4 regions of the Bacillus basilensis genome follow, and region 1 is predicted to be linked to each of the others. Evidence: predicted binding sites of a transcription regulator. Region 1 holds the regulator's gene; each other region holds the start of a gene.
The links. The regulator Rex, encoded in region 1, represses fermentation and respiration genes when NADH is low (regulators of the CRP and FNR family bind a similar motif). The targets are predictions, from matches to a motif close to TTGTGAAATATTTCACAA.
Positions count from the first base shown of each region.

Region 2: a site for Rex is predicted at 1,986-2,003, ahead of hcp (hydroxylamine reductase). Genes of this name have one in related genera too.
Region 3: a site for Rex is predicted at 1,495-1,512, ahead of ACQVV1_RS12025 (formate/nitrite transporter family protein). Genes of this name have one in related genera too.
Region 4: a site for Rex is predicted at 1,258-1,275, ahead of nirB (NADPH-nitrite reductase large subunit). Genes of this name have one in related genera too.

Region 1 covers NZ_JBNTQO010000035.1:6,921-12,267, forward strand. Annotated here, with positions in the region: gene groL (chaperonin GroEL) at 1-988, opposite strand, end outside; gene groES (co-chaperone GroES) at 1,027-1,311, opposite strand; gene ACQVV1_RS29155 (CPBP family intramembrane glutamic endopeptidase) at 1,713-2,462, shown strand; gene ACQVV1_RS29160 (YdiK family protein) at 2,459-2,650, shown strand; gene ACQVV1_RS29165 (redox-sensing transcriptional repressor Rex) at 2,680-3,309, opposite strand; gene ACQVV1_RS29170 (ABC-F family ATP-binding cassette domain-containing protein) at 3,497-5,347, shown strand, end outside.
Region 2 covers NZ_JBNTQO010000003.1:243,587-248,933, forward strand. Annotated here, with positions in the region: partial or broken gene ACQVV1_RS07795 (serine hydrolase domain-containing protein) at 1-679, opposite strand, end outside; gene ACQVV1_RS07800 (hypothetical protein) at 791-985, opposite strand; gene ACQVV1_RS07805 (hypothetical protein) at 1,119-1,400, shown strand; gene hcp (hydroxylamine reductase) at 2,067-3,353, shown strand; gene ACQVV1_RS07815 (condensation domain-containing protein) at 4,045-5,347, shown strand, end outside.
Region 3 covers NZ_JBNTQO010000005.1:29,138-34,484, forward strand. Annotated here, with positions in the region: gene ACQVV1_RS12015 (prepilin peptidase) at 1-205, shown strand, start outside; gene ACQVV1_RS12020 (cyclic-phosphate processing receiver domain-containing protein) at 220-531, shown strand; gene ACQVV1_RS12025 (formate/nitrite transporter family protein) at 559-1,410, opposite strand; gene ACQVV1_RS12030 (TerC family protein) at 1,614-2,408, opposite strand; yybP-ykoY riboswitch at 2,499-2,664, opposite strand; gene ACQVV1_RS12035 (TrkH family potassium uptake protein) at 2,703-4,022, opposite strand; gene ACQVV1_RS12040 (alpha/beta-type small acid-soluble spore protein) at 4,137-4,322, opposite strand; gene ACQVV1_RS12045 (MaoC family dehydratase) at 4,470-4,913, opposite strand; gene phaP (polyhydroxyalkanoic acid inclusion protein PhaP) at 5,015-5,347, opposite strand, start outside.
Region 4 covers NZ_JBNTQO010000010.1:161,241-166,587, reverse strand. Annotated here, with positions in the region: partial or broken gene ACQVV1_RS19330 (excalibur calcium-binding domain-containing protein) at 1-174, shown strand, start outside; gene ric (iron-sulfur cluster repair di-iron protein) at 377-1,084, shown strand; gene nirB (NADPH-nitrite reductase large subunit) at 1,293-3,698, shown strand; gene nirD (nitrite reductase small subunit NirD) at 3,714-4,031, shown strand; gene ACQVV1_RS19310 (uroporphyrin-III C-methyltransferase) at 4,091-5,347, shown strand, end outside.

The DNA of each region.
Region 1 (5,347 bases):
CAGTTGTGTTTTCTTTCGTTACAACAACTTTACCAGCGCGTCCTAAAGATTCAACTGTAGCAGATTTTAAGTCACGACCTAATTCTTCAGTGATTACTTCGCCACCAGTTAAGATTGCGATATCTTCTAGCATTGCTTTACGACGGTCACCAAATCCAGGAGCTTTAACAGCTACTACATTGAATGTACCACGAAGTTTGTTCACTACTAATGTAGCTAACGCTTCGCCTTCTACATCTTCAGCAATGATAAGAAGTGGTTTACCTTGTTGTACCACTTGCTCTAATACTGGTAAGATTTCTTGAATGTTAGAAATCTTTTTATCAGTGATTAAGATGTATGGGTTATCAAGAACTGCTTCCATTTTGTCAGAATCAGTAATCATGTAAGGAGATGCATATCCACGATCAAATTGCATACCTTCTACTACGTCTAATTCTGTTGTGAAACCTTTAGATTCTTCTAAAGTAATAACGCCGTCGTTACCAACGCGCTCCATTGCTTCAGCGATTAATTGACCTACTTCTTCGTCAGCCGCAGAAATAGCAGCTACTTGTGCGATTGAAGATTTACCTTCGATTGGTTTAGAAATCGTTTTTAATTCTTCTACTGCAGCAACTACAGCTTTTTCGATACCTTTACGAAGACCCATTGGGTTCGCACCAGCTGTTACGTTTTTAAGACCTTCACGAATCATAGCTTGTGCTAATACAGTTGCAGTTGTTGTTCCGTCACCAGCTACATCATTTGTTTTGCTAGCAACTTCTGCTACTAATTTCGCACCCATGTTTTCGAATGCATCTTCTAATTCAATTTCTTTTGCGATTGTTACACCATCATTTGTAATAAGTGGTGAACCAAATTTTTTCTCAAGTACAACGTTACGACCTTTTGGTCCAAGTGTTACTTTTACTGCGTTTGCAAGAGTGTCGACACCGCGAAGCATCGAACGACGTGCTTCTTCACTAAATTTAATATCTTTTGCCATAATAATTGACCCCCTTGGATTTTTTAAGATTTATATAATTAACCGATAACTGCTAAAATGTCACTTTCACGTAAAATCAAGTAGTCTGTACCTTCATATTTCACTTCAGTACCTGCATATTTTGAGAAGATGATAAGATCACCTGCTGCTACCTCTAAAGCAACACGCTCACCATTTTCAAGCACTCGACCAGTACCTACTGCAATAACTTTACCCTCTTGTGGTTTTTCTTTTGCTGTGTCTGGTAATACAATACCACTTGCTGTTTTTTCTTCCGCTTGAACAAGCTCAATTACAACGCGATCACCTAATGGCTTTAGCATGAACAATAACCTCCTCATTTTGTTATGTAAATTTTATTTATTAGCACTCAAGTCACCCGAGTGCTAACACACTTATAATAATAAATAATCTCAATTTCTTTTGCAAGTAAAAAAATCATAATTTTTTCGCAAATTACGCTATAAACTTTTCTATATAGAGTTCCTCTTCTTCTACCTTTACTATATGAATCGTTGTTTCCACTACTCGTATGTTACAATATGAAAGGACACCCTAAGTTGTTTTCGCTACACACACAACTTTCTCCTGTCTTCTATTATAATTTCAAATAAGGATTTACAAAAAAAACATAATTTAAGTAAGGTTTATATCGTAGGTAGCATATTTACATGTTATCCTACCTTATCTCATACACTAGAGTTAGAAAGGATGGTTAAACCATTTGAAAAAACAATATTGGTGGGTTATCGTTACATACATTTTAATGCAGTTATCATCAATTGCTGGATTACCACTTCTTCTGAAAACTGGACTTTATGATAACAGGGGATTTACTAGGGAAGAGAAATTTCAACTCATAACTGGTCACTGGGCGATCATTAGCTTCTTTATTGCATTATGTATCGTACTTTGGTTACTTAGAACAGATATTTGCGACAGACATTTAGATAAGATGCGTTCTACTGTTCCAGCTACGATTGGTTGGATTTTTATCGGGTTCTTCTTAGCATTTTTCTCGCAAAGTATTGCTGGCATGATCGAAATGTATGTATTAGGTATTAAACCTGGATCTGAAAATACAGCGAGACTTATGGATATCGCAAGAACGACACCTTGGTTCCTTATCGTTATTTCTATAATCGGACCTATTTTAGAAGAAATCGTATTTAGAAAAATTTTATTTGGTACACTTTATAAGAAGTTTAACTTCTTTATTGCCGCTATCATTAGTTCCCTTGTATTTGCGGCGATTCATTTTGATTTTACTCACTTATTGGTATACACCGCTATGGGGCTCGTATTCGCCTTCTTATATGTAAAAACGAAACGTATTATCGTTCCAATTGCCGCTCATGTTGCAATGAATACATTAGTTGCAGTTGCTCAAGTTTTAGTAAGTAACGAACAAATTCAAGAAATGATTAAAGAAGCTGAAAAAATGCAAGGCTTTATCGGAGGATTTTTAGTATGAGAAACTCACCATTGTTCATGGCTGCATTGTACTTCCTTCTAGGATGTATCTTTACACGCTTCGCCATTACGAACGTAACAGATACAATCTGGAATATGTGGACAATACTATTTGCAGTTATGGCAACGATTGATTTTAATTTGGCACTTCGCCTTATCTTAGTTAAATTCACAAAGAAAAAACAATAATAAAACGCAGAGGTCGCTTCCTCTGCGTTTTATTGTGGATAATTTTTCAAAAAGTAAACAAGTGTTTGTAACTCCACTGCTAAATCAATATGATGAATTCTTATATTGTCTGACACATTTAAGCGTGCTGGTGTGAAATTCAAAATACCATGCACATTTGTTTCTGCCAATCTATCGGCTACAGATTGCGCTACTGTAGCGGGTACTGTTAATATTGCCACTTGTATATCAGTTGATAAACGTTCTTCTAATTCATCTAAGTGATATACAGGAATGCCTCCGATTTCTGTTCCAACTTTCTCTTCACTAACATCAAACGCCATTTCAATTTTTGTATTATTGTTTTTCGTGAAATTATAATGTAAGAAAGCGGTCCCTAAATTACCTACTCCAATAAGCGCTACACGTGTTATATCATCTTGGTCGAGTGTTTCACGGAAAAATGATAATAAATAATTTACGTTATATCCATATCCTTTTTTCCCTAACGCTCCAAAGTATGAGAAATCTCTTCGAATTGTTGCGGAATCAACCTTTACCGCTTCACTTAATTCGGCTGATGAAACACGTTGCTTACCAGACAGAGATAAGTTTTGGATAAATCGATAGTATAGAGGCAATCTCTTAGCAGTGGCTTGTGGAATTTTCTGCTGCTCCATATAACCTCTCCTCTCTCCCTATCTTTATTCATATGCTTTAATCAAATACAGAAGTTTAGCACTTATTAAATTCCTTGTATAATAGAAAGAAGAAGTATTCTCTCTGTATTTTAAACTATACACTATTTTTAGTATGATTGAGAAATATAAACATGGCAAAGTTAAGAAATTATTTGAGGTGAAAACATTGATTTTATTACAAGTAAACGCGCTTTCGAAATTATACGGTGCAGAAACGATTCTTGCAAACATAAAATTGGAAGTTCAAACGAAGGATCGTATCGCATTAGTCGGACGAAATGGAGCCGGAAAATCTACATTATTAAAAATAATAGCTGGTGAGCTATCTCATGATGGTGGCGAAATTATAAAACCGAAAGATGTCTCAATCGGATATTTAGCCCAAAATACCGGGTTAGAAACGTCTTTAACAATTTGGGATGAAATGTTAACCGTCTTTACACACTTGCAACAAATGGAGACAAAGCTTCGAAGGCTAGAGCAAGAGATGGGAAAAGAAGAAAACTTTTCAAACGAGGCTACATATGAAAGATTATTAGCTGATTATGACCAATTGCAATTAGATTATAAAGACCAAGGTGGCTACCAATATGAAGCAGATATCCGTTCGATTTTAAGTGGTCTTGGCTTCCCAGTTGAAACGCACCAGACGACGATTTCCACATTAAGCGGTGGACAAAAAACACGATTAGCTCTCGGTAAATTATTATTAACGAAACCAGACCTACTTATTTTGGACGAGCCTACAAACCATTTAGACATCGAAACATTAACATGGCTTGAACAATATTTACAAGGTTATCCTGGCGCAATACTAATCGTTTCCCATGACCGTTATTTCTTAGATAAACTCGTTACACAAGTATATGAAATTTCGAATAAAGAAAGTAGACGATTTGTTGGTAACTACAGTAAATATTTAGACTTAAAATCAGCACTATACGAGCAGGAAATGAAACGTTATGAAAAACAACAAGATGAAATCGCTAAGCTGGAAGACTTCGTTCAAAAAAATATAGCTCGTGCATCTACGACAAAACGTGCGCAAAGCCGTCGTAAACAATTAGACCGAATGGAATTATTAACAAGACCATTAGGTGATTCTAAGTCAGCTTCCTTCCACTTCGATATTGAAAAACAAAGTGGAAATGACGTTTTACAAGTAAAGGATGCAACCATCGGATATGATGAGGATCCGATTATTGAACATGTAACAATGCGCTTAACTCGCGGGGATAGTGTTGCTTTAGTTGGTCCAAACGGAATTGGAAAATCCACATTATTAAAATCACTTGTGAATAAGTTACCCCTATTAAATGGTGATGTTTCTTTCGGATCCAATGTATCTGTTGGCTATTATGATCAGGAACAAGCTAACTTAACATCTTCTAAGCGCGTATTAAATGAATTATGGGATGAATATCCTCTGCAACCTGAAAAGGAAATTCGCACGATACTAGGTAACTTCTTATTCACAGGGGATGATGTACTAAAACCAGTATCTTCTCTGAGTGGTGGACAAAAAGCTCGGTTAGCTCTTGCAAAACTTATGATGCAAAAATCAAATTTATTAATTCTCGATGAACCTACGAACCATCTTGATTTAAATAGTAAAGAGATTTTGGAGAATGCTTTAATTGATTATCCAGGTACTCTTTTATTTGTCTCACATGACCGCTACTTTATTAATCGTGTAACGACAACCGTTGTTGAGTTATCAACAGAAGGTGCACAGGAGTATTTAGGGGATTACGATTACTACGTTGCAAAGAAAAATGAGATGATCGAACGTGCGGAATTAGAGCAAGAAGATGAAGCACCGGTTCAAAAGACAGTTGCACAAGAAAAATTAAATTATCTCGAAGAAAAAGAGCGCAAAAAATTAGAGCGTCAACGTACTCGAAAAATTGAGGAGCTAGAACAAAACATTGTAGTATTCGAAGAAGAAATTGCTACGTTAGAAGATCAACTTTGCTTACCAGAAATATATGCAGATTATGAAAAGGCTAGTGAAATT
Region 2 (5,347 bases), on a different contig from region 1:
GATACTTCTCATTTGTAACGGTGCCATCTTTATTATGTCCACAAGAGAATGTATCTAATTTATTTATATTTTTAGTAGAGAATACGGTACTATTCTTCAGTTGCAATGGCTGAAAGATATATTTTTCAAGTAAAAGATTGAATGTTTTTCCAGTTATATCTTCAAGTAGTAGTTCAATAATACAAAAGTTTGCATCAGAGTAGTGAAATTCACTTTCTGGTTCATAATTCAGGTCTATAGGTACTGGGCAATATGATGTTTTACCGGCAAGGAGTTCTGACATGTTTGGTCGCCCTTGTGCAAGTGTATAATTCTCAAAACTATTAGGAGGATCAATAATTCCAGATTGGTGACTTAATAAATTTCGCAACGTGATTTTTTTCTGTGAGGTAAGTAGATTGGTAGGTGTGTTCCAAGATGTGAGTCTATCATTTATGTCTTCATCTAAATGCACGATTTCTTGATCTGACAACGTCAGTACAAGCATTGTAGTGGAGAATTTACTAATTGAACAAGAATTGAATATAGAATTCATAGTGACAGTTCTATTTGTTCCAGCTTCAAGTGTTCCAAAAGCAATCGCTTCGTCTAGTTTGCCGTCACGTATAACGGCAAGACTTAACTCTGCAACGGAATATTGGCTCATTTTCTCGTATATATTGTTACTTTTTAAGTTCATAGTGACTCCTTCCTTCAAAAAAGACAGAATGTTAGTTCTATTATACAGTAGTAAATAGAGAGAATGAGAGAAAAAGAAAAAACTTCATCTTTTATCGATGAAGTTTTTAAGTTAATCCGAAGTGAATGTTTTAAGAAATTTGTCTCGGTACATGTACATTAACCATGAGATTGTTAGTAAGGAAATAATGACTTCTTTATTTTTAATTGGCTCATTGAAAATAAGCCAACCAACTATATCAAATAATAAATGTAGTGCAATTGAAAGAACTACAAATTGTAGTAATGTCTTAAAAAATCTTTTCATAAAGTGTCCCCTTAAAATATAAGGTTTTATCAACAGTGTTGTATATTACTATTATACATTAAATGTGTCATGTGGTAAAATTTACATAAGTTAGTGAAATAAAACAAATGAAAGCTAATGAGGAGGAATAGTCATGGAATTTTGGATGATCATACCGATAGCGATCTTTGGGTTTATTTATATCGTTGAAAAATTAAATAAAATTGAAAAGAAAACGGATGCACGTTTAAAGCGGATGGAAGATAGATTACAGCTAATTACGAAAGAAATGGGAATTGTAGATAGAGAACCCGAAATTAATAAAGAGTTGCGCCAGCTTATGGAAGAAGGAAAAACAGTTACAGCAGTTAAGAGAGTAAGAGAAGCATTTGGGTTTTCATTGTTAGAAGCGAAGCAATATGTTGATAAATTATAAAAAGATCATCCATTTGGGTGATCTTTTTTACTGAATCGTACATGTATTTATTTTTACATACAATGGATTTGTTGAAATAAGAAATTGTGGGAATATAAAAGCGAGGAGAAACAAGTTTCTCCTCGCTTTCTTCTAGCTATATTTAAATGCAAAGCTGTCGATTACACCTGCATACGTTACTGAGATTTTAATTCCAAGTATACAAATACCAGTACCGTCATAATTGCTATAACAACGTAAGTAGCATCAAGCATGATAAGTGTCTTTAAAGTTTCAGTCATCCTAATTCACCCCTGGTATAAAAATCATAAAGATAACAATGTACATGAAATTTCTTAAGTAGTTTCTATATAAATATATCATATAAATAATGTAAACAATGTTAAGATAATGTAAATGTATTGTAAATAAAGAGCTTTCCCATAAAATCGGTAATCAAAAAATAGCTAGTTGGTAATAGTTCTCTAAATCTATTAACTAGCTATTTGAAAGTACCAACAAAGATGTACATTTTTCAGTAATGTTTTTAGAGTCAATAAAAATATTATGTCAACAATATGAACTGTCACAAATTTTTATATATTATTGTGATTGATATCACATCCTTTTATTTCACCGGGTATTATGCTTAGTTTGTAAGCAATGATTGGGAGAGGGTGGGATGATATGTTTTGTTATCAATGTGAGCAAACCCCAACAGGCGGATGTAAAATAATAGGTGTTTGCGGAAAGAATGAAACAATTGCAAGTTTACAAGATACAATTGTGTTTGGGTTAAAAGGAATTGCAGCTTATCGTACGCATGCTGCTCAGCTAGGGTATACGGATGCATTTGTAGATGCTACAACGCAAGAAGCACTATATATGACATTAACAAATTCAAACTTTAATGAACAAGAACATATTGATATGGTTATGAAAGTAGGGAAATCAGCTTTACGAGTAATGGAGTTGTTGGATGAGGCACATACGAATCACTTTGGCGTTCCAGAGCCTGTTCAAATTACACAAAACCATGTAGAAGGTAAGGCAATTGTAGTTACTGGTCATAATTTATTTGCATTAGAAGAACTATTAAAGCAAACAGAAGGAAAAGACATTAATATTTATACGCATTCTGAAATGCTGCCAGCACACGGTTATCCGCAGCTGAAAAAATATAAACATTTAAAAGGGAATATTGGGAAGGCATGGTATGATCAACGACGTCTTTTCGAAAAATTTACAGGTGCTATATTAGCGACAACGAATTGTGTTATGCCAATTAAAGGATCATACTCTGATCGATTCTTTTCATATGATATTGCAGGTTTAGAGGGTGTACAAAAAATTGAAAATGATGATTTTGAACCATTGATTCAAAAAGCGCTAGAACTCCCAGAAGTACATATGGAGTCGGATGAGCAGTTAGTAACAGGGTTTCATCATAATACAGTATTATCATTAGCTCCGGAAATTATTAATGCAGTAAAAGAAGGAAAGATTAAGCGATTCTTTGTCATCGCAGGTTGTGATGCACCAGGAAAAGGCGGAGAATATTATCGTGAATTAGCAACGTCACTTCCGCCAGAAACAGTTATTTTAACAACTTCTTGCGGGAAATTCCGCTTTAATGATGTGAGTTATGGTGTTGTACCTGGTACAGAGATTCCGCGTTACATTGACTTAGGGCAATGCAATAATTCAATTTCTACAGTGAAAATAGCGGCTGCTTTAGCAGATGCTTTCCAATGTGAAGTGAATGAATTGCCAGTTAGTATTGTCTTATCATGGTTTGAACAAAAAGCGATTGCCATTTTACTTGGACTATTTAGTCTTGGTATTCAAGATATTCGTATCGGTCCAAAGGCGCCTGAATTTATTTCACCTGGCGTGCTTGATGTATTACAAGAAACATTCGGTTTAAAACTAATTACAACTGCAGCAGAAGATATGGATATGATGTTATCGTAACGAAAAAATGTTTTTATTTAATTATGGCTGTATAAATCATTTGTATGTGCGTGAGTAAACGTACATACAAATGATTTATCTTATTAATAAAAGGAAGCTGCTATATCTATAAAATTTATGATTTTATAAGGCTTTTAAAGGGTCCCACCACATGCTCATCAACTTAAGATTTGTAAGTATCCCCAAAATGAAATTTCCACATGAATATATATAATTTCACCTCTTTTTCATTTGAATTGAAAATATTGAAAAAAGCCCAACTCATTTTGATTACACTTTTCAACATGTAGGGCTTTTTTTACTGTAACAAAAAGTTGGGGTACAGACGCATACCCATCAACCTTTTATTATAAAGTAACCTCTGAACGTATTATATTATTGTTTTTTCTTGCCAGACATAAAAATGATATATTTGTCTTGTTGATAATTGGTAAACAATATTATAAAATGTTTATGTATATGCAAACTTATTTTATTTTCGTTTGGTTTTATTGGATATGCAGGAAAAGTTAATGATAATAAAATAATGGGTATATCACCTGCGAAAAGAGTGGAACTAATACGGAAAGGATGCGTTTGTTAAAAAATTAAAAAAGTAAGCATTGTTAGCTCTTGAAGAAAAATGAATAAAAAAGTTACAAGCATATGGAGAATAGGTGTATATAAAAAAGTCCTAAAGGGGGACGGAATTATGAAACAAAGAAAGTATTTGGTAACACCTCAAGATCGAATGAATTATGTATTAGGTCTTTATTCTGCAGATCAACAAATTAATGCAGTTCTTTATTTTTCTGTAGGTATATCAAAGGAAATACTTGAAGAATCAGTAAGGATAACGTTACAATTGCAGCCAGTTTTGAACAGCCGGTTTGTAGAAAATGATATTCCTTACTGGGAGGAACATTCATCTGGCACTAAATCACCCATTTTCTTTTTTGCAGAAGGAAATAATCAAGAACTTGAAATAATGGCAATGGATTTTATTAAGGAACCTGGTGATCGTATTGATGGGCCTATGGTTCAAACAAAATTATTACGAGGCACTACAATAGATATGTTAGTTGTGAAATTATCTCATCTATGTTCAGATGGTACAGGAGTCAAGGAATATATTAATTTACTTGGAACAATTTATACTCAACTTTCCTTGGGACGATCTAAGAATCAAATTATAAAGGAATTTGGTGAGGAAAATGAGAGTTTTCGAGATCAATCACATGTATTCAAATATGCTGGAATATCGGACATAAAAAGTGCGTATCGTCCTAACCAAGAACAACAGGCATCGTTATGGTCTTTTCCATCTAAACCTAATAAAAATAAATTCCCCCAAATGTCCGTACGACGGTTGAGCCATGAGCAAACTCTACGTCTAACCCAATGGGCAAAAGGACAACAGGCTACTTTGAATGATGTAATCATGGCTGCATACTTCCGAGCTTTATCACATTTCACTGTGTATGCAGAACCTCGCACCGCAGAAAAAATGATTGGTTTGACAATTGATTTACGTCGATATCTGCCTAATAATACAACTGGTGCTATTTGCAACTTATCCGGTATGGAAATGCCAGTGATTAAATTGGAAGAAGATGAAACATTTAATCAGACTCTTGTTCGAGTTAAACAATCAATGGATAAAATAAAGTCTCAAAATCCAGGTCTTTCTTCAGCTGCAGGAATGGAGCTACTGGCAGAAATGAAGCTATCTACAGTGAAAGAAATGTATAATCAGCAATACGAACAGGCTGTACAGATGGGGATGGCGTTGCCATTACTGACAAATTTGGGAGTAATCGCTGATGAAGCTATTCAGTTTGGTCAAATTCAAGCTGAGGACGGGTATATGACATCGCCTATTATGTATGCACCATTCTTTTCAATGGGAGCAAGCTCTTATAATGGAAGACTTACATTTACGATTGGTTATCATGCGCCGGCTACATCAAAAGAAAAGGTAGAAGAATTTTTAGATAGTGTTGTGAATCAACTAT
Region 3 (5,347 bases), on a different contig from region 1:
AGATATAAAATTACTTTCGTTACTTGGATTTATAGTTGGACTGAAAGGGATCTTTCTGATTTTATTTTTAGCATCTTGCTTTAGTCTTTGTTTCTTTGGAGCTGCTATAGTATTAAAACGTATGAAAATGAGGACCCAAATTCCGTTTGGCCCTTTTATTACCCTTGGGGCAATATGTTATATGTTGGTTACATATACAAAATAGAGAGGAGATAAAAAATGAATGTATATATGGATGATCAAAGAAGTTGTCCGTACGGGTATGTTTTGGCAACTACAGTAGAATCTGCGTTACAATTTGTTCGGAGTAATAAGGTAAACATCCTCTCTCTTGACTTTAACATGGGATGGAGGCAAAAGAATGGGGCGGAATTTGTAGAAGCCTTTTGTACAGAAGGTCTATATGTTAATGAAATTCACCTTCATACAAATGATGTCATCGGTATACATCAGATGAAACAGAGAATTGCGAAGGGGAAAGAGCAAAGAGAAATTGATCCTCATATTGTCGTTAAATATGTGGGGAGCTAAAAACTCCAAAGTAAAACTTTGGAGTTTTTAATGTTTCATATGTGCTTGTAAAGGTATGATTTCCTCTGTTTGAGCTGCGACTAATTCAGTTTCTTCTTGTTCAAAAACAGGCGCTTTCTTTGTTAAGTAATGATAGACCATACCGACAAATACCGATCCGCCAATAATGTTACCGATTGTAACAGGAATTAAGTTATGAATAGCACCTGCAAAAGAAATTGTCTCAGGATGCGGTGAAACTAAAGATAGAGCAAACAGTGATAAGTTTGCGATGCTATGCTCATAACCAGATAAGAAGAATGTGAAAACAAGTAGCATCATCACCATTATTTTTGCTGTATCACCTTTAACTTGGGAAGGTAAGAAGCAGGCGAGACATACGAGCCAGTTACATAAAATTGCTTTAAAGAATAATTGCATTGTAGGTGTGTTCATTTTTCCTTCCACTACTTTATTCATTAAATGACCGTGATCGATTGCTTCGAAAATGCCAGTTGCGTAAAATAGTAAGGCAAAGAATAAAGCACCAGCTAAGTTACCTGCATAACAAGCAACCCAGTTACGAAGTGTATCAGAAGTCGTTGTTTCTTTTCTTAAAGTTGCCACTGTGAAATACATTGTATTTCCAGTAAACAATTCAGCACCACCATATATAATAAGTACGAGAGCAATTCCGAAAAACATAGAAGCTGCTAAATAAGTTGCTGGTGAATCTGCAATGTGAAAAAAGTTACCTAATTTAAAACATAGAACAATAATAAAACCGATATAAATACCCGCAAGTGCTGCACGAATGAAATATTGCATCGGGTTTGTATCTAGTATTTGTTTTTTGCTTTTAGCCAGTTTGACAACATAATCTAATCCTTGTTCTAGCATGAGTAATACGCTCCTTTAGTACATCATCTATAAATACTCCTTATATGAATAAAGTACATGGATTTAGTCATAGTTTCAATAAGTTTGTGCAATGTTTCACAAAAAGGACATACATACATAAGGAAAACGCTTACAATAAATAGTATAATGGAATTTTTTCTGGACATAGAGAGGGGACAAGGGAAAAAGAAAAAGCGCTGTAATTACAGCGCTTTTTCGTCTAAATTCTTTTCTACTTTTGTTTCTACTTCTTTCGAGAAGAACCAACCGCCAACTGCGATTCCAACTAATACAATCCAGAATGTAAGCTTCCATGGTGTAGATTCTGGGAATGAATGCGGAATTACATTTAATGCAGGGTGTGCTAACGTATAAACTGCTAATTTCACACCAACCCAACCTACAATTAAGAATGCTGCAGTTTCAAGTCCTGGTTTACGTTTTAATATTTGTACGAAAGCAGTTGCTGCAAATCGCATGATGATTAATCCGATAAGTCCACCTACAAAGATAACAACGAATTGCCCTGTATCAAGACTACCAATTGTACCTAATCCTGTTTTCGGTAAAGTCATTGCTAATGCAACGGCAGCTAAAATAGAATCAACTGCGAAGGCAATATCTGCAACCTCAACTTTAAATACAGTCCACCAAAAGTTCTCTTGTTTTTTCTTTGCTTCTTTTTCTTCTGTTTCTTCATCCGTATTCTTTTTAACATACGTTTTAAATAAATGATTACCAGCGATAAACATAAGGTAAATTGCACCGATTGCTTGCACTTGCCATACATCGACTAAGAACGAGATCATAAATAACGATCCGAATCGGAAAACAAATGCCCCCGCTAATCCGTAAAATAGTGCTTTTTTACGTTTTTCTTCTGGTAAATGTTTTACCATAATTGCAAGAACAAGCGCGTTATCAGCCGCTAAAATCCCCTCAAGTGCAATTAGGATGAGTAATACCCAACCATACTCCAATAATAATGATACATCCATGTACATTCTCCTCTCATTTCTATAAGTACTAAATAAGTGAAGAATTTCCCCACTATTTAGTTTCCCCATACTCCTGCCTATTAACTTTGGAAGAATTTGGTAATGAATACAAAAAAGACCTCTGCCGTTAATAGGCAAAGGTCTTGCTAGACATATGTAATGAAAATGCCAACAAAGCCGGAAGAACTAAGTTCTACGTAATGACGACTTTGTTTCCAAGAAACATTCTTGGACGCTACTCCCCTTTGGAGATATGCTGTTATATTCTCATTATATGGATAATTTATACGGTTGTCAACCTGTTAAAATATCTTCATTCGGATATTTTATTTTCCGGTTCTTTTTACGTGCAAAGGAAAAAGCCAATGTTAAAGGTCCCATTTTCCCAAAAAACATCATAAAGATAATAATAGCTTTTCCAATCATAGTTAAGTGGGGTGTGAAATTCATACTGAGGCCAACAGTCCCAAATGCTGAAAATACTTCGAAAGCACTTATTAATAGAGGAATTTGCTCAGTAATACTTAAAATTAAAATAGCGAAAAAGATAAATGAAATAGAAATAATAGTGATGGTCAATGATTTGACAATGAGAGTATCTTTAATTGATTTTTTAAATACGACAATATCATCTTGTTCTTGTAAAAATTTAAACACCCCAAAAAACATGATTAAAAATGTTGTTAACTTAATCCCGCCACCCGTTGAAGCACTACCAGCACCAATAAACATAAGGAGCATCATTAATAGTAAGGAAGGTTTGGATAATGCAGAAATATCAACCGTATTAAATCCGGCAGTTCGCGTTGAAATGGCTTGGAAATAAGCAGCCATTCCCTCTTCAAATGGGGTAAAGCCTCTCATAGAAAGAGAATTGTGGAACTCGAATATAAAAATAAAAACAGTCGCAATAATATTAATGATTAGAGTAGAAGAGAGCATAAGTTTTGAGTGTAATGTAAGGTTTTTAAAATTTTTCTTTCTCTTTATATCTACGATTACTGTAAAACCAATCCCACCTAAAATAATGAGGGAGGAAATAACGAGATTGACAAGAACGCTATGAGAATGGGACATTAAATTATCACTCCACACAGAAAAACCTGCATTGTTAAAAGCAGAAATCGAATGAAAAAAGCTATAATAGACCCCTTTAGCAATACCGTATTTTGGTACCCATTCAAAAGAAAGGATCAACGTAGCGATACATTCAACGGTAAAAGAGAATAAAAATAATGCTTTGGCAAGACGAATGACACCGCCGATATTCGTTTGATTTAACGCTTGTTGCAGTAAAATTCGATTTTGAAGACCAATTTTTCTGCCGAGCATAATCGCGGTTAAAACGGCAAAGCTCATAATGCCCAGTCCGCCCACTTGTATAAGCGTTAAAATGACACATTGGCCAAATAAGGTAAATACTTTTCCAGTGTCCACAACACCAAGCCCTGTAACCGTACAAGCAGAAACGGTTGTAAATAAAGCATCGAGCCATGAAATAGACGTTGTTGTAGCAATTGGTAGTTTTAATAAGCATGTACCGATAATTGATAACATAATAAAAGACAAAGTAAGAACACGAGGAGGACTCATGCGAATATTAATCCGTTTCATGTTACATATCGTTCCTTTCAGTTTGCTCTTACTAGTATGTGAAAAAGCACGATTATGTATGTTAAAAATAGAAAGAGGCAGAGAATATCTGCCTCTAAGCCATATGTTATAGGTTTATCCACGTAATTGTTGTTGAGCTAAAGCAACAAGGCGTTTTGTTACTTCACCGCCAACTGATCCGTTAGAACGAGATGCTGTATTAGATCCTAAGCTTACACCGAATTCTTGTGCAATTTCATATTTAAATTGTTCAAGCGCTTGTTCAGCACCTGGAACTAGTAATTTGTTTGTTTTTACCATGTTGATACACATCCTTATGAGTAGTCCAGTCCAGTTAAATACTTATCTGAACTGGTACCGTTATTTTATGTGGAAATAACGTACTCATACCCGGAAGTAATCGGTGTGATTAGAAGTTCTTGGATAGAAAAAAGAGTAGCAAATTTGCTACTCTTTTTTCAGTATTGTCGCTGTACCTTCCACGACAATATCATCGGATTGATTATAGATGTTTGTTTGTAATGTAATGATTTTTTTATCATCCCGTTTTTTGATGACTTCTGCCACTACACGAAGTGTATCGCCGATTTTGACAGGAGCGCAGAATGAAACGTTTTGAGATAAATAAATCGTATTTTTGCCAGGGAGTTTCGTTCCGAGAATGGTAGAAATAAAACTGGAAACGAGCATGCCATGAGCAATACGTTCTTTAAACATTGTCGTTTTTGCAAAAGAATCTAAAATATGAATGGGATTCACATCTCCAGTCAATTTTGCAAAATTGATAACGTCCTCATCCGTAATTTGTTTTGTTAATGATGCTTGGTCACCGACTTGAATCTCATCATAACGAAGCTCTGGAACAGTTTGTGCTTCTTGAAATGGATTCATTTTGTCCTCCTTCTTTTCCATATCGAAAAATGCCAGCCATCTTGATGTAGTAGGAGGAAGAAAGAGTTTTGTTTGTGCTGCAGTTAGTTGCCACATTTTTCTTACTTGATGGAAGTAAATAGATTTTTTGAGTTTTCCTCGAATTGCTTTGCGAGTTCTAGTTGTTTGGACTTGAACTCTCCCAAAAAAACTTCTAACTGTTTTTGAACCTCTTCACGTTGTGATTGTTGTTGCTCGATAAATTGCTTTGTTGTTTCTTCAAATTGCCCACTTGTTTGAGTAAGAATAGACAAAGATGTTTTCGTAGGAGAAACAGTAAGTTGGTGCATTTGAGTAGAAAGCTCATTCCATTTTTCTTGCCACTCGTTAATTTGGTCATTTAAGGAGTTTCCAGTTAATTGCTTCACGTAATCTGTATATTGGTTATTGAACTG
Region 4 (5,347 bases), on a different contig from region 1:
CAGAAAAAATCACAGCAAACTCAAACACAACCTGCTTCAGGAAATACTAGTAGTGCATATTACAAAAATTGTGCCGCAGTTAGATCTGCTGGGAAAGCTCCCCTATATAAAGGACAACCAGGTTATGACTCACATCTTGATCGTGATGGCGATGGAGTTGCATGCGAAAAATAGTAGTAAAAAAGAAGCTTCTAGTAAGCTTCTTTTTTATTATCAGAAACTATCACGACGAATTCCCCTCCCTCTTCCTTTTATAAAGTTCATTTTATTATACTTAAAACTGACACATAATAAGTGATTTCAATCACCACATTGTTTTTCATTTATCGCTATTCTTAATTTAGATATTACATTCAAACTTTATGGAGGCATTCATATGGAACATACATTTACTGAAACTTCTATTGTCGGTGAGATTGTTACACAATTTCCGAAAGCTAGTGATCTTTTCAAATCATATAGAATAGACTTTTGTTGTGGTGGTAATAAAACACTTATTGATGCAATTAATGAAAGAAATTTATCAGCAACAGAAGTACTTACAGAATTAAATACGCTTTATCATAATACGAAACTATTAAACGAATCTGAAATTGATTGGAAAAATGCTTCTTATCGTGAATTGATTGATTATGTAATTAATAAGCATCATCGTTATTTAAATGAAGAGTTGCCGCAGTTAAGCCCATATGTAACGAAAGTATTACGCGTTCATGGAGCGAATCAGCCTCATTTAGCTCAAATTCATAAGCTATTTCATGAACTTAAAATGGAATTAGAACAACATTTAATTAAAGAAGAAACGAAAGATTTCCCATTAATTTTAGAATTAGAACAAAATCCAACTGATGAAAACTATGCAAAGTTACGTAAAGTAGTAGATGAACTAGAAAATGAGCACAATCATGCCGGAAATATTATAAAAGAACTTCGTAAAGTAACAAATGACTTTACTCCTCCAGAAGGAGCTTGCGGCACTTATCGACTTGTTTATCAACGTCTTGAAGCGTTAGAGTCTGATTTATTTGAGCACATTCATTTAGAGAATAATATTTTATTTCCACGTGCAATTACGAGAGCATAAATAAAGTGCAGGACATGAGTATACATACTTATGTCCTGCTTTTTCATTTTGCGAAAAATATCCACATTCCCCTCACACAAATCCGAATTTTAACAAATTGTGAATCATTATAAAAATGTGATAAATATCACATCTCTCCCTTTTTTGATTTTCTATAATAAAAATATAATCCTTTGTTCAATATTTCACATAAAAAGGGGAAACGAAAATGAAAAAACGTTTAGTTATGATCGGAAATGGTATGGCTGGCATACGTTGTATGGAAGAAATATTAAAACATGATAGTGATTCATATGAGATTACTATTTTTGGAGATGAACCACATCCAAACTACAATCGCATTATGCTCTCTCATGTTTTACAAGGCAAAACAAATATGCAAGATATCATTATGAATGAATACAGTTGGTACGAAGAAAACGAAATAACTTTGTATACAAACGAAAGAGTTCAAAGTATTAACCGAGAAGAAAAAATCATTATCACAGAAAAGAATCGTACTCTTACATATGACAAACTCATTATCGCAACAGGTTCTAGTGCTTTTATTTTACCTGTTGAAGGCTCCACCCTTCCTGGTGTAACAGGATTTCGAACAATTGAAGATACACAATTTATGATTGATACTGCTACAGAAAAGAAAAAGGCCGTTGTCATTGGTGGTGGATTACTTGGTTTAGAAGCCGCAAGAGGTCTTATTGACTTAGGAATGGACGTACATGTTGTTCATTTAATGCCTAGCTTAATGGAGCAGCAACTAGATACGAAAGCCGCTTCTCTTCTGCGCGAAGATTTAGAAGCACAAGGCATGAAGTTTCTAATGGAAAAGAAAACTGTAAAAATTCTTGGCACAGAACATGTTGAGGGCATTCAATTTGAAGATGGTGAAGTTGTAGATTGTGATTTAATCGTAATGGCTGTCGGAATACGCCCGAATACGCAAATAGCAAAAGATGCTGGTTTAATTGTCAATCGCGGTATCGTAGTTAACGACTATATGCTAACAAATGATGAATCCATTTATGCAGTTGGCGAATGTGCAGAGCATGACGGTATCGCATATGGACTTGTTGCTCCTCTTTATGAACAAGGTGCAATATTAGCAAAACATATAACGAATTTACAAACTGATGGATATACGGGCAGTATCGTCGGTACGCAATTAAAAGTTGCTGGTTGTGATTTATTCTCTGCTGGTCAAATTTATGAAGATGATCAAACGAAAGCAATATCCATCTTTGATGAATGTAAACGTTCCTATAAGAAAGTATTAATTCGTGACAATAAAGTCGTCGGTATCGTTTTATATGGTGACACAGCTGATGGTACACGCCTCTTTAGTATGTTAAAGAAAGAAGAAGATATACAAGAATATACACCAGCTTCCATTCTTCACAAAGCTGGTGAAGAATGTGAACTTGACGTTGCTACAATGAGTGCGGATGACACGATTTGTGGATGTAATGGTGTTACGAAAGGTACAATCATTCATGCCATTTTAGAACAAGAGTTAACGACTTTTGAAGAAGTTAAAGGCTGTACGAAAGCCGCAGGGTCTTGTGGTAAATGCCGTCCGCTTGTCGAACAAGTTTTATCTTATACACTTGGAGATGCTTTTGATGCCTCAGCGCAATCTGCCGGTATGTGTGGATGTACACCTTTATCCCGTGATGAAGTCGTAGCGGCGATTCATGAGAAAGGCTTAAAATCACCAAAAGAAGTACGAAATGTTCTTGGTTTTGTACATGAAGATGGCTGTTCGAAATGTCGTCCTGCATTAAATTACTATTTACGTATGGCCATTCCAGAAGAATATGAAGATGATAAATCGTCTCGTTTCGTTAATGAAAGAATGAATGGTAACATCCAGCATGATGGTACATTCTCTGTTATTCCACGTATGTACGGAGGTGTTACAACAGCTGATGATTTAATGAAAATTGCTGAAGTTGCGAAAAAATATGACGTCCCTCTTGTGAAAATTACAGGTGCGAGCCGAATCGGCTTATATGGTGTAAAAAAACAAGATTTACCTAACGTATGGGCTGACTTAAATATGACTTCGGGATATGCGTATTCAAAATCACTTCGTAATGTAAAATCATGTGTTGGTTCTCGTTTCTGCCGTTTCGGTACGAAAGATTCATTAGGACTTGGTATGCTCCTTGAACAATCATTAGAAATGGTAGATACACCTCATAAAATGAAGATGGGTGTAACGGGCTGTCCGCGTAACTGTGCGGAAGTATTGACGAAAGATTTTGGCGTTGTTTGTGTCGAAAATGGATACCAACTTTATATTGGCGGAAATGGTGGTACGGAAGTACGCGAGGCTGATTTTGTAATGGTTGTCCCTACTGAAGATGATGTCCTTCGCATCGCTACAGCTTACATGCAATATTATCGTGAAACTGGTATTTACGGAGAGCGTACTGCCTACTGGACTGAACGATTAGGCTTCGATCACATAAAAGAAATACTGCAAGATGTAAATATGGTCACTAAGTTAAATGAACGTTTCCAAACAGCTCGTGGCACATATAAAGAAGCTTGGGGACAAGCACTAGAAACGAAATCATTAAAAGCGATGTATGAAGTAGAAACTGTGAAATAAGGAGCTGTGATCTATATGATACAAACGAAAGAAAAAATAAAAGTTATGCGTGCAGAAGATCTTCCTATTCAAATCGGTAAAGAGGTACAAATGAAAGGTATGTCTATCGCCCTATTCCGCCTTTCAAATGGCGATATTCGAGCTGTAGAAAATCGTTGTCCTCATAAAAACGGACCATTAGCCGAAGGAATTGTATCTGGTGAATTCGTATTTTGTCCACTACATGATTGGAAAATTTCATTACTAACAGGTGAAGTTCAAAAACCTGATGACGGTTGTATTCAAACATACGAAGTAGAAGTTATTGATGGTGATATTTATATATACATGTAATTTATAAAAGGAAGCCTTCCCCTGGCTTCCTTTTACATAAAAATAGATGAGGTGCGAATATGAACGGATATGTATATTTAGTTGGTGCAGGACCAGGTGATGAAGGACTTATTACAAAAAAAGCGATAGATTGTTTAAAGCGTGCAGATATTGTTTTATATGACCGCTTATTAAATCCTACCTTTCTTAACTATACAAAAGAAACATGTGAACTTATTTATTGCGGAAAAATGCCAAAGAATCATACTATGCGACAAGAAATGATTAACGCACACCTCCTTCAATTTGCGAAGGAAGGAAAAATCGTAGTCCGCTTAAAAGGCGGAGATCCATCTATTTTTGGCCGTGTTGGTGAAGAAGCAGAAACTCTAGCATCTGCGAATATTCCATATGAAATTGTACCAGGCATTACATCTAGCATCGCCGCTAGTAGCTATGCAGGTATCCCCCTCACCCACCGCAACCACAGTAATAGCGTCACATTACTAACTGGACATGCAAAAGGCCCTTTAACCGATCATGGAAAATATAATTCATCCCACAATAGCGACACAATCGCTTACTACATGGGTATAAAAAACTTACCTACAATTTGCGAAAACTTACTACAAGCAGGAAAAAAAGAAGATACACCAGTAGCAGTTATCGAATGGGGTACAACTGGTAAACAGCGCGTTGTCACAGGTACACTTTCAACCATTGTTCTTATCGTCAAAAACGAAAATATTTCTAACCCTTCTATGACAATTGTTGGTGATGTTGTTTCTTTACGTAATCAAATCGCTTGGAAAGAACGTAAACCATTGCATGGCAAGAAGGTTTTAGTTGCATCTGCAACAAATAAAAAAAGCGCAATCAAGCAAATGTTACAAGAGTCCGGTGCAGAAATATATCAAATTCCAACTTTCAAAAAGAAAGAATACACATTAACATCTAAACAAACCAATGAGATTTTTAGCGTTGATCGCCTAGTATTTTGTTCAGCTGAAAGTGTAGAAATCTTGATGCGATCATGCAGTAAACACCAGAAAGATATTCGTTCCTTACAGGCAAAACTGCAGTATATAAACGTTGCCACTCAAGAAAAACTTATGCAATATGGGCTACTAAGTAAACAAGCAGAGTTCTCTTCCGATACTACTGTTTATTTAGGCAGAAATATTAACCGAATTGCTTTTATTCAAGAAAAAATTGGTGCTGGTTCTTATATGATGACTCATGAATATACAATTGACCATCGCTTCGATGAAATTCATTCTCGTATGCTTTCTGAATTCTCATGGGATAGCATTGTATTTGAAGGACGTGCTTCTATT